Regions from separate parts of the Cobetia sp. BL01 genome, predicted to be linked through region 1. Evidence: predicted binding sites of a transcription regulator. Region 1 holds the regulator's gene; the other holds the start of a gene.
The links. Region 1 encodes sigma-54, which starts transcription at its own class of promoters, with help from an activator protein. Its sites were predicted from a motif close to TGGCACNNNNNTTGCTNT; they were not measured.
Positions count from the first base shown of each region.

Region 2: ACZYGA_RS09845 (NarK family nitrate/nitrite MFS transporter) is a predicted target of sigma-54. The motif match lies at 1,990-2,007, and genes of this name have one in related genera.

Region 1 covers NZ_JBVBEE010000002.1:486,050-492,135, forward strand. Annotated here, with positions in the region: gene ACZYGA_RS05815 (KdsC family phosphatase) at 1-315, shown strand, start outside; gene lptC (LPS export ABC transporter periplasmic protein LptC) at 315-998, shown strand; gene lptA (lipopolysaccharide transport periplasmic protein LptA) at 1,097-1,675, shown strand; gene lptB (LPS export ABC transporter ATP-binding protein) at 1,678-2,418, shown strand; gene ACZYGA_RS05835 (RNA polymerase factor sigma-54) at 2,773-4,221, shown strand; gene hpf (ribosome hibernation-promoting factor, HPF/YfiA family) at 4,821-5,129, shown strand; gene ACZYGA_RS05845 (PTS sugar transporter subunit IIA) at 5,139-5,609, shown strand; gene rapZ (RNase adapter RapZ) at 5,706-6,086, shown strand, end outside.
Region 2 covers NZ_JBVBEE010000004.1:252,865-258,950, forward strand. Annotated here, with positions in the region: gene ACZYGA_RS09840 (hypothetical protein) at 105-272, shown strand; gene ACZYGA_RS09845 (NarK family nitrate/nitrite MFS transporter) at 443-1,801, opposite strand; gene ACZYGA_RS09850 (ANTAR domain-containing response regulator) at 2,411-2,986, shown strand; gene ACZYGA_RS09855 (CmpA/NrtA family ABC transporter substrate-binding protein) at 3,037-4,245, shown strand; gene ACZYGA_RS09860 (TetR/AcrR family transcriptional regulator) at 4,447-5,067, shown strand; gene preA (NAD-dependent dihydropyrimidine dehydrogenase subunit PreA) at 5,251-6,086, opposite strand, start outside.

The sequences.
Region 1 (6,086 bases):
CTGGGTATCCAGGACGTCATTCAGGGCCGCGAGGACAAGCTGGTCGCGCTGACCAACCTGTGTCGCGAGCACGATATCGCACTGGATGACGTGGCCTACTGCGGAGATGACCTGCCGGATCGCGAAGCCATCCGTCGCGTCGGTCTGGGGGTCAGCGTTCCCAACGCCATGCCCTATGTGATGAGCGAAGCCAACTGGGTGACCACGCGTCAGGGCGGTGATGGTGCCGTGCGCGAGATCTGTGATCTGCTGCTCAAGGCACAGGGCCACTGGGCCTCGGTGCTGGATACCTATCTGCAGGAGTCGCGCGCCTGATGCCACGTCTGCCCCGTCCCTCTCCGCGCCTGTGGCTGATGCTGCTGCTCCTGCTGGTCGGCGGCGTCATGGCCCTGATCGAGCAGCGCAACAGTCTGGAGTCGACAGTGGATGTCGACGCCAGCAGTGATGAGCCGGATTACTATCTCGAGGGGGCTGACATGACGCGCTTCGATGCGCGGGGAGTGTCGATCCAGTCGATGACCTCCCCGCACATCGAACACACGCCAGGCGATGACGTGACGCGTGCGCAGGCACCGAAGATCCGTACCAACGACAGCGAAGACCGTCGCTGGTACGCCACGGGTGACAGTGGCGTGTTGAGCGCCGGCGGCGACACCTTCACCCTCGAGGGCAATGCCAGACTGCGCCAGCCTTCGGATGCCTGGACACTGGACACCGACGTGCTGCATTACAGTCGTGAGCAGAACCGTGCCTGGAGTGACGTGCCGGTGGTGATCACCCAGAATGGTCAACGCGTCGAGAGTGACCGATTCAGCGCTGACCTCTCTCAGGATTCCGCCCAGCTGGAAGGCCGCGTCCGCAGTACCCTGCAACCCGGCAAGGGCAAGAGCGATGCCGCCCGGGAAGCCGAGACTCTCGACACCGGCAATGACACCACCCGTGACGATGATGGCCGCGTCTCCAGCACCTTCGATGCCGCACCGGCCCAGGATCAGTGAGCGCGCCCCTGCATGCGCCGAATCCTCTCTCCCCGATTTCCGCTTCACGATGGCCTGAGTGATCGTGAAGCCTTACCAGTTCTGCCAAGGAGCACTCCATGACTTCAACGACTCTCACGCCCTTGACGGTCTGGCGCCAGACACTCAGACCCGGTGTCATGGCCCTTGGCCTGGCACTTGGCATGACGACGCTTTCCCCGACCGCACTAGCGCTGGACAGCGATGCCAACCAGCCGATCAACATTGCCGCCGACTCACTGTCACTGGATGACAAGGCCGGCACGGCCACCTATACCGGTCGCGTGGAAATGCGCCAGGGCAGCATGAAGCTGGATGCCGCGCGCGTGGACATCAGTCGCGCCGACAGCGGCGAGATCTCCCTCGTCAAGGCCACCGGCCAGCGCGCCTACATGGAGCAGAAACCCGATACCGACGAGCGACTGGTCAAGGGCTGGGCGAATACCATTCGCTACCACGCGCTGGAGCGCCGGGTGGAACTGGTCGGCGATGCCCGTCTGGAGAAAGGCGACGACACCTTCGAAGGCGGCTACGTGGAATACTTCCTGGACAAGCGCCAGGTCAATGCCAGCAATGGCACCGATGCCTCATCCTCCGAGGGGTCACGCGTCCACATGACCCTGACGCCACGTGGCGCCAATGCCAGCAAGGACCAATGAGCATGACTGCTGCCAGCCCACGTACCCTCAGCGCTCGTCATCTGGCCAAGGCCTACAAGGGTCGCAAGGTCGTCAAGGACATCTCGCTGGAAATCCGCCAGGGTGACATCGTAGGCCTGCTGGGCCCCAACGGGGCCGGCAAGACGACCTCGTTCTACATGATCGTCGGCCTCGTGCGCTCGGATGCCGGTAGCGTGACCATCGATGACCACGACCTGTCCGGCGCCGCCATGCATCAGCGGGCTCGCGCCGGCATCGGCTATCTGCCCCAGGAAGCCTCGATCTTCCGCAAGCTCTCGGTATCCGACAACATCATGGCGATCCTCGAGACGCGCAAGGACCTGGATCGCAACGGACGCAAGGCACGCCTGGAGGAGCTGCTCAACGAGTTCAGCATCACGCATATTCGTGACAGTGCCGGCATGAGCCTTTCCGGCGGGGAGCGCCGCCGCGTGGAGATCGCTCGCGCACTGGCCACCGAGCCGGACTTCGTGCTGCTCGATGAGCCGTTTGCTGGCGTGGACCCCATCTCGGTGGGCGAGATCAAGAGCATCGTGCGCCAGCTGCGTGACCGCGGCATCGGGGTGCTCATCACCGATCACAACGTGCGCGAGACACTCGACATCTGCGATACCGCCTACATCGTGGGCGATGGCCAGATCATCGCGCATGGCGACGCCGACACCATCCTCGCCAACCAGCAAGTGCGTGATGTCTACCTGGGCCATGAGTTCAAGCTCTAGCCCGAGAGTGCCGTCAGCCTGGTAAGAGCCGTCAGCCTGGTAAGAGCCGTCAGCCTGACGAGAGCCGTCCGACCTCTTCTGCTCTCACCAGCACCCTCCAGCACCCGCCACTTCCTGCTTCACTGTCGGGGCCTCGTTCCCCGCCCCCTCACGCAAGCGCCTCGACATGCGCTTGCGTGATCTCCCCGTGAACCCTCCTGCTCTGCCACACCTCACTCGAATGCATGACGTCCATACCACCTTGGTGGCAACATGGCATGCAAGTTGCTTGAATATTCTCGACTGCCCCTTGTCAGTGCCCCGACCCACGGTATAGCGTAGATGCACGTTCCTTTGCCGTGAATGACAGACCCCATGAAACCCACCTTGCAGCTTCGACTCGGCACTTCCCTGACAATGACCCCGCAACTTCAGCAAGCGATCCAGCTGCTGCAGTTGTCGACGCTGGACCTGCGTCAGGAGATACAGCAGGCGCTTGAGTCAAACCCCATGCTGGAGCTTGACGAGGAATACGAGTCGCTGGATGTCGCGGAGACACAGGACAAGAGCGAGATCTCCACCTCCGAGACCAACAGCGAGATTCCTGAAGAATACCCTCTCGACAGTGACTGGTCGGACCTCTACCAGGATCACGCAGGCAGTCTGACCAGTTCCGGCAGCGGAAGCTCGAGCGAGGACGGGCCGGACTTCGATCGCAACACCAGTGTCGAAAGCCTGCAGGACCATCTGCGCTGGCAGCTGGCGATGACGGACCTCGATGCGCGTGAACGCCAGATGGCGGAGAGTCTGATCGATGCGGTGGATGGGGCCGGCTACCTGAGCATGAGCCTGGACGAACTGGTCGATGGTCTGCGAGGTCAGGGACTGCCCGGCCTCAAGGCGTCGGAACTCGAGCAGGTCCTGCTGCGCCTTCAGCAGTTCGATCCCACCGGTGTGTTCGCTCGAGACCTGCGGGAATGCCTGCTGCTGCAGCTGGCCCTGCTGCCGGACGATCTGCCGCTGCTGGCCCAGGCCCGCCGTCTGGTGCGGCAATTCCTCGAGGCACTGGGCAATGACGATCGCAAGCTGCTCAAGCGTCGCCTGAGCCTGGATGATGATGAACTGGATCACGTCATTCGTCTGGTACGGGCGCTCGACCCGCGCCCGGCGTCCGCCTGGGGTGAGCCTGCCAGTGATTACGTCATCCCGGACCTGCTGGTCCGTCATACGCGTCACGGCTGGCAGGTCGAGCTCAACCCGGAAGCGCTGCCCAAGCTGCGTATCCAGCCGGAATATGCCGCCCTCATCAAGCGGGCCGACAAGTCCGCGGACAACACCTTCCTCAAGGACAACCTTCAGGAAGCCCGCTGGCTGATGAAGAGCCTGTCCTCACGCAATGACACCCTGCTCAAGGTGGGCCGCGAGATCATGGCGCGCCAGATCGACTTCCTCGAGCAGGGGGAAGAAGGCATGAAGCCGCTGATCCTCGCCAACATCGCGGAAGTGGTCGAGATGCACGAATCCACCATCTCGCGGGTGACCACCCAGAAATATATCCACACCCCGAGAGGCGTGTTCGAACTCAAGTTCTTCTTCTCGAGTCAGGTGGGTGGCAGCGGCAACGGTGACGCGCATTCCAGCACCGCGATCCGCGCGCGCATTCGCAAGCTGATCTCGGAAGAACCGGCGCGCAAGCCATTGTCCGACTCACGCCTGGTGGATCTGCTGGCCAGTGATGGCATCGAGGTAGCGCGCCGGACGGTCGCCAAGTATCGCGAGGCCATGGGCATCCCCTCCTCCAGCGAGCGCAAGCGCTTGGCGTGAGTCTCGACAACGGATACCCGCAGGCCAGCGGGCTCCACACGTCGGAGCGCTGAAGCTCGCCCCCTTGCACCTGCCATCCTGGCATCATCTGCCAATCGGTCGTCTGAATACCGGTTGGCAATGCCTGTCCTTGCGACTGCGTGAGTGACTTCACGCCCCCAATTGCCTATTTTTCCAGCCACTTTTCTCCAGAGTGCTTTCTTTTTCCCTCACATCCCACGGACAGATAGCCAGGGGTCGCCACCGACTCCTGCCACACGAACGTCGACGTAAATGCTGACATTGGCCACAAACGGCCGGTTTCTCGAGCCCCATTCCGTCCGTGATGCGAGGCGATGCTCATGAAGAACCTGCTGATATCCCTCGCTGGGTTGAAGACAAGCCTTGCGCCACGATGCAGCGCAGCGTTGATCTTTGTTCAAAGCTTGGGCATTGTCGGGGTAGACGCTCGGTACACCGGCACCGCCGCTCTCGCCAGCAGATGATCGCCACGAGACCATGGCCGGAGTCAGAAAGTGGCCGCGCGTTCAATCAGGGTTTGCTCGCAGTCAAAAAGGGTTACAATTCAAAGGCAACCCGCTGGATAAAGGAGCGTGTCCATGCAAGTGAATATCACCGGGCATCATGTGGAACTCACCGATCCTCTCCGCGATTATGTCAACGAGAAGCTCGCTCGCCTCGAACGGCATTACGACAACATCACCAATGTTCAGGTGACACTGTCGATCGAGAAGGAACGCCAACAGGCTGCCTGCACCCTGCACGCCGCTGGCGCCGACCTCCATGCCCTGGCAGAAGACCCCAACATGTACGCTGCCATCGACGCGCTCGCCGACAAGCTGGACCGCCAGCTGGTCAAACACAAGGAAAAGTCCCAGGCTCGCTCTCAGGGCACCGGGACCCGTTGACCTTCTGCCATGACACTTGATCAGATTCTTCCCCCCGAGCGCACGCTCTACGGCGTCCCCGGGGGGAGCAAGAAGCGGGTGCTGGAATTCTTCAGCACCTTCATTGCTCAGAACATTCCCAGCCTGGACAGCCAGGAAGTCTTCTCGCGCCTGATCGGGCGCGAGAGACTGGGTTCGACGGGTATCGGCCACGGCGTGGCCGTGCCACATGCACGCAGTCCACACTGCAAGACCCCCATCGCGGCGTTCATGAAGCTCGGTGACCCCATCGACTTTGACGCCATCGATGGCGAACCCATCGATCTGCTGTTCGTGCTGCTGGTCCCCGAGGAGGCAGATGACACCCATCTCACTCTGCTCGGCCAGGTGGCGGAACTGCTCAACTCGCCCACCAACCGGGCAGCATTGCGCCAGGCAGACAGCCAGCGAGCATTGTTCGATGCCCTGACCTCGGCCATCGCCGAATTGCCGGCGCGCTGAACCTGCAAGCCCGGACTCGCTCCGGGCTTGTCGCTGACTGGCCTCAGGCACCCTCCGCTTTCACCTCATGCTGACCTCGCCCTGGGAGAGCACTCCATGAAGATCGTGATCATCAGTGGTCGCTCCGGTTCCGGCAAATCGATTGCCCTCCAGGCGCTGGAAGACATTGGCTACTATGCCATCGACAATCTGCCCGGCATGCTGCTGGCACCATTGGTCGAGCAGCTGGAAAAGGACAGCCCCACCCGCCGGCGCATCGCGGTCTCCATTGACGCGCGCAACCTCCCCGATGCCCTGAGTCGCTTCCCTGAACTGCTCGACAGCGTTCGTCAGAGCGGCATGAATGTGCAGGTCGTCTACCTGACCACGGACTCCCGTGTCCTGCTCGAACGCTATTCCGCGACCCGCCGCCGTCATCCGCTGACCCGCGACAATGACCGCACGCTGGCCGAGGCCATCGAGATCGAGCAGCAGACA
Region 2 (6,086 bases), on a different contig from region 1:
AACCGCGCGACACCCGCTCCATGTCCTGTGTATCCCCGCGCTGTTGTCTGTACTGGTGTGCAGGCCGGGGCGTTATCCCGACCGATGATTCAAGGAGAGACATCATGAAGCTCAAGACTCTGGGTAGTTCGCTGATGATTGCCATGCTGGGTCTCGGTGGCCTGTCACTCGCCGGTTGCGAGGACGAGGGCCCGATGGAGAAGGCTGGCGAGAAGATGGACAATGCCGTGGAAGACGCCGGTGACAGCGTCGAGAACGCTACCGACAGCTGATGGCTGGCCGTGACTCGCTCACGAGCACGGCGAACCGCAAGGTGTGAATGCACAAAGGCCCCGCCTCTCAAGAGGCGGGGCCTTTGCATGTCAGGGCTCCGTGTATCAGGGCTCCGTATATCAGGGCTGCATGTGTCAGAGGTTTGAGAAAGTCTCAGGAAGAGACAGGCTCAGACAGACACGGGCTGCTGGTCGCTCTGCTGCTTGCGTTCCGCGACGGCGGCTTCATAGGCGCGGCCTTCCTCGGCCTCGGTGGCGGCGCTGAAGCGCACCAGCAGGGCGAACAGCGAGATCACGATCACGCCCATGCCCAGATACATCAGGCCTTCCTGGTAGGTCAGTTCTTCACTGCGGAACAGGAAACCCGCGGCGACAGCCCCCGCGTTGCCACCCGCGCCGACGATACCGGCCACCGCGCCCAGTGCCTTGCGATTGACGAAGGGCACGATCCCGAAGGTGGCGCCTTCCGCCATCTGCACGAACAGGCTGAACACCAGCATGATGCCGATGGCCACCGCGAGGGTTTCCATCTGGGCGAAGCCGACCAGCGCCACGCCTTCACACAGCAGCGCGATGAACAGCCAGCGCACGCGACCCTTGAGGCCGGACTGACGGGCGAACAGGTCGGAGAAGACGCCGCCCAGGGTGCGCGCGAACAGGTTCATCAGGCCGAACAGGCCCGCGATGAGGCCGGCGGTGGCGAGATCGAGGTCGAAGTGATCGAAGAAGTAGATGGCGGCGACGTTGTTGATGGTCAGCTCGACCCCGAAGCAGGCGCCGTAGACGAGGAACAGGGCCCAGACACGGATATCGCGTGCCGCCGCGCCGAAAGTGGCGCGCATGCTGTATTCCTTCTCGGCCTTGGGCAGCTCACCACGCTCACGCAGCTCGCTGAAGTTGCCGTCCGGGGCATCCTGGGTGAAGAAGTAGTAGGCGATCCCGGTGAGGAACAGCACGATGCCCGGCACGACCATCGCCAGACGCCAGCCCAGGGTCTGCTCGACGCCCAGCATCAGAAGGCCGGCCATCACCAGCGGCATCAGCATCTGGGTGGTGCCGCCGCCCAGGTTGCCCCAGCCGGCGGTGGTGGCATTGGCGGTGCCGACCACGTTGGGGCCGAACATCACGGAGGTATGGTACTGAGTGATGACGAAGGACGCGCCGATGGCACCGATGGCCAGACGGGCGAGGAAGAAGGATTCGAAGCTGTCGGCGAAGCCGATGCACATCACCGGCAGAGAGCCGAGGCACAGCAGCCAGGTGTAGGCCTTGCGTGGCCCGATGCGATCACACAGCACGCCGATGGCAAGTCGCACGATCACCGTGATGGCGACGGAGGCGATGATGGTGTTGCCGATCTGGGTCTTGGTCAGGCCGAGGTCATCGCGCACCACGGCCATCAAGGGCGCGATGCCGAACCAGCCGAAGAAGCAGACGTGGAAGGCGAACCACGACATGTGGAAGGCGCGCATCTGCGGGGTATTGAAGCTGAACAGCCGGATACGGCTGGCCTTGTTGCGAATATCCATGAGTGGGCTCCTGGTACAGCGTCGGTGCCGGACGCCAGGGTCTCGGCGCACGACGGGTGGTCGAACAGCTGTGAACGACAGCGGGGCGCCTCGTCATTGAGGGGCCTGGTTCGACGCACTCGTACTCCCGGGAGCCTGGTCCACGTCATGGATGATGCATGGCACGCTTGTCTGCCATTGCCTGACTCAAAGCAAGTAGCGCGCCACTTGCAGGGGTGTTGTGCGTCCAACCCCCGTCATATCAAGGGCTTGGAATCATCATGTCGGGCAAGACAGCAGTGGGGAGTAAGCAGGGCGATGCCCAGTGGCGGTGCGCGGTGGGGTGAAGATGATCCAGTCTGGCGCACGTGGCGGGCGAGAGATCGCCAGATCACGCCATGCATCATTGCTGTGCAGTCGGGCGCGCCCTTGCGCACTGCGGAAGGCCTTTCAGGCCAGCGCTGCACCAGTTTGTGGCATGAATCCTGCAGTGTCAGAGGCGTGACGCCATCCTGACTCCCGCTTGCGAAGACGCCGTCGTCCTTGATCTCGGACGTCGGTGCCTGATCGCTCGAGGCGTCGCCTGACACCCCGGCACCACCGCCTGACACACTGCCAAGGAAGCCTGATATGCCCGTGACCGTGTTGATCGTCGATGTGCGCAGCGAGCGTTCCGCCGCTCTGGAGCAGGCGCTGTTGAGCGCCGGCTTCGAGGTGGCGCTGCGGGTCGATGAACACGAGGACCTGCATGCGCTGGTGCAGCACCATCAGCCGGATGCCGTGATCATCGACGCCGACCTGCCCAGCCGTGACACCCTCGAGCACCTCGGCCAGCTGGGGCGTCACTATCCCAAGCCGATGATCATGCTGGCCAGTGAGGACGCGCCGGACCTGGTGCGCCAGGCGGCTGGCGCCGGCGTGTCCGCCTACGTGGTGGATCACGTCATGCCGGCGATGGTGCGCAGCATGGTCGAGGTGGCCATCACCAGCTTCGAGGCTCACCGTGCCCTCAAGGGCGAACTCAATCGCACCCAGACCACTCTGATACAGCGGCGCAGCGTGGATCGCGCCAAGGCGCTGGTGATGGAGAGTCGCGGACTGGGGGAGGATGCGGCCTACCAATATCTGCGCAAGACCGCGATGAATCGGCGTCTGGCATTGCACGAGCTGGCCGATGAGCTGCTCAAGGCGTCGCGTCGGCACTGAGCCGAGTCTCGTGATGTCCTTCTCTTTCGATCGTTCAAAAGGTGGATGTGATGCTCAGTGATTCTCTTCTCAATGGCCATCAGTTGACGCTGGGGTTGATGCCGCTCAATGACGCGGCACCTCTGGTGGTGGCGGAGCGTCAGGGGTTCTTCCGTGAGGAGGGGCTGGCCGTGACGCTCAAGTGGCAGCCGTCGTGGGCGGCACTGCGCGATGACCTGCAGACCGGCGTGTTGCAGGGCGCGCAGATGCTGGCGCTGATGCCGCTGACCTCGACCCTGGGGCTGGATGGCCGCGCCACACCGGTGATCAGCGCGATGACGCTCAATCTGGGCGGCAACTCCATCACCCTGTCGCGGGCCCTGATGGCGGCGCTGGCCGAGGAGGGGCATGACCTGGGCTCTCCGCTGGCGGTGTCTCGGGCGCTGGCGGCGCACGTGCAGGCGCGCCGCGAGCGTGGGGAGGCGGCGCTCAAGCTTGCCAGCGTGCATCCCTTCTCCTCGCACCGCTATCTGCTGCGTTACTGGCTGGCGGCCGGCGGGATCGACCCGAATCGCGACATCGAGATGCGTGCGGTGGCCCCGCCGTTGATGGCCGCCCAGCTGGCAAGTGGCGCGCTGGACGGCTTCTGTGTCGGAGAGCCCTGGAACAGTCTGGCCGCCGTGCAGGGCATGGGGCAGGTGGTGGCGGGCAGTCATGATATCTGGCGCTTCGGACAGGAAAAGGTGCTGGGCGTGCGCGAGGACTGGGCGGAGCAGCACCCGCTGGCGCATCAGGCGCTGATTCGCGCGCTGCTCAAGGCCTGTGCCTGGCTGGACCGCCCGGGCAACCGTGAGCAGGCCGCGCAGTGGCTGCATGATGAAGGCATGCAGGAAGTGCCGCTTTCGGTGGTGGCGCGTGGACTGCGCGACGTGGATGTCGAGCAGTCGGTGGAGGCGTTCCAGCGGGAAAATCCCGGCTGGACCATCTTCCATCGCTACGCGGCCAACTTCCCGTGGCGCTCGCAGACCCGCTGGTATGCCGCCCAGATGCAGCGCTGGGGGCATCTCGAGGGAGTCAGCGACAATGACCTCGAAGCGACCCTGGCACGCTGCGTACGCCCGGACCTCTACCGCAGCGCAGCCCGCAAGCTGGGCATGGTGGTGCCGGTGGCGGATGAGCGCAGCGAAGGCACGCATCCGGCACCCTGGTGGCTGAGCGGCGAGGCAGGGCAGGTGCCGATGCCGGCGGATGGCTTCATCGATGGGGCGGTCTTCGAATGACACCGCTGGCGCGCGCGGAAGCGTGAGGCGACAAGCCGAGGGGTGAGCAGTGGGAAGCGAGTCAAGAGGCGAGGGGTGAGGGGTGAGGGGTGAGGGGGTAGAGAAAAGACGCCCGCGAGCGCGAAACCTGTCGGCTCAGGCATGTTGGCAGTGCGGTTATGATATTCTCATCCCACTGCCAGCACCGCGTCAGGGGATCGCATGACCACTCGCAAGTCTCAGATTCGCAAGGATAATGTCGGCCGCATCCTGCTCGCCGCCGAAAAGATCTTCGCTCTCAAGGGCTATGTCGGCGCCAGCATGGTCGATATTGCCGCCGAGGTAGAGCTGCCCAAATCCAATCTGCATTACTACTTCAGCACCAAGGAAGCGCTGTATCGCGCGGTCCTCGATGGTCTGCTGGCGCTGTGGAAGGAAGATGCGCTGTGCTTCGAAGCCTATGACGACCCGCAGCTGGTGCTCTCCACCTATATTCGCGCCAAGATGATGCACTCGCGCCAGCGTCCGTATGGCTCCAAGGTATGGGCCAGCGAGATCATGCAGGGCGCGCCGGTGCTGGGCGAGGAGCTGACGGTGTGGCTCGACGAGTGGGCCGAGATGAAGAAGTCACGCCTGCGCCAGTGGATCAGTGAGGGGCGCATTGACAACGTCGATGCTTCCGCCTACCTGTACATGATCTGGGCCAGCACCCAGCACTACGCCGACTTCGACCACCAGATCGCGGTACTCAATCAGGGCAAGGCGCTGAGTGATCGCGAATTCGAGCAGGCGGTGCAGAACGTCACGCGGGTACTGCTGAAGGGCGTTGGCTTGTCCGCCTGAGTCATCAGGTGATGTCATTATCATATTACCCTAAGGCTAACAATGATCATCATTGATGGATCATGAGACCATTGAAAAGGGGCTGCCATTGCTGGCAGCCCCTTTCTGTTTTCACGCCACTGAACGTGGCGTCATGCGCTGGAATCTGTGCGGATCATCCAGATCTTGTCCGCAACGTCAGGGTCACGCCGCGCGATGCGGGTTGCGAGGGTCCTCCATCCAGTTCATGTACGGCTTGCCGGTGTCCTGCACTTCCATGGTGATGCAGTCCTCGACCGGGCAGGTGATCTCGCACAGGTTGCAGCCCACGCAGTCGGCGTCCTTCACCTCATAGCGGGCGGTGCCGTTGTCCCTGGCCAGATGCAGGATGGCCTGGTGCGAGGTGTCCTCGCAGGCGATGTAGCAGCGTCCGCAGCCGATGCACTTGTCCTGGTCGATCCGCGCGATCACCTGGTAGTTCATGTCCAGCTGCTTCCAGTCGGTGGTGTTGGGCACCGCCGCGCGGGAGAACTCGTCGATCCGCTGATAGCCCTTGCTGTCCATCCAGCGCCCCAGGCCGTCCTTCATCTCCTCGACGATACGGAAGCCGTGCAGCATCGCCGCGGTGCACACCTGCACGCTGCCCGCGCCGAGGGCGATGAATTCCGCGGCATCTTCCCAGTTGGAGATGCCGCCGATACCCGAGATCGGCAGGTTGGCGGTTTCCGGCGTGCGCGCGATCTCGGCCACCATGTTCAGCGCGATGGGCTTCACGGCGCTGCCGCAATAGCCGCCGTGGGTGCTGCGGTCACCGACGATGGGATGCGCGACCATGCGGTCGAGGTCCAGATGGGTGATGGAGTTGATGGTGTTGATCAGCGAGACGGCATCTGCGCCGCCACGCCAGGCCGCCTTGGCCGGTTCGCGCACGTCGGTGATGTTGGGGGTCAGCTTGACGATCACCGGCAGCGAGCTGTAGGTCTTGCACCAGCGCGTGACCTGCTCGACATACTCCGGCACCTGGCCCACCGCCGCGCCCA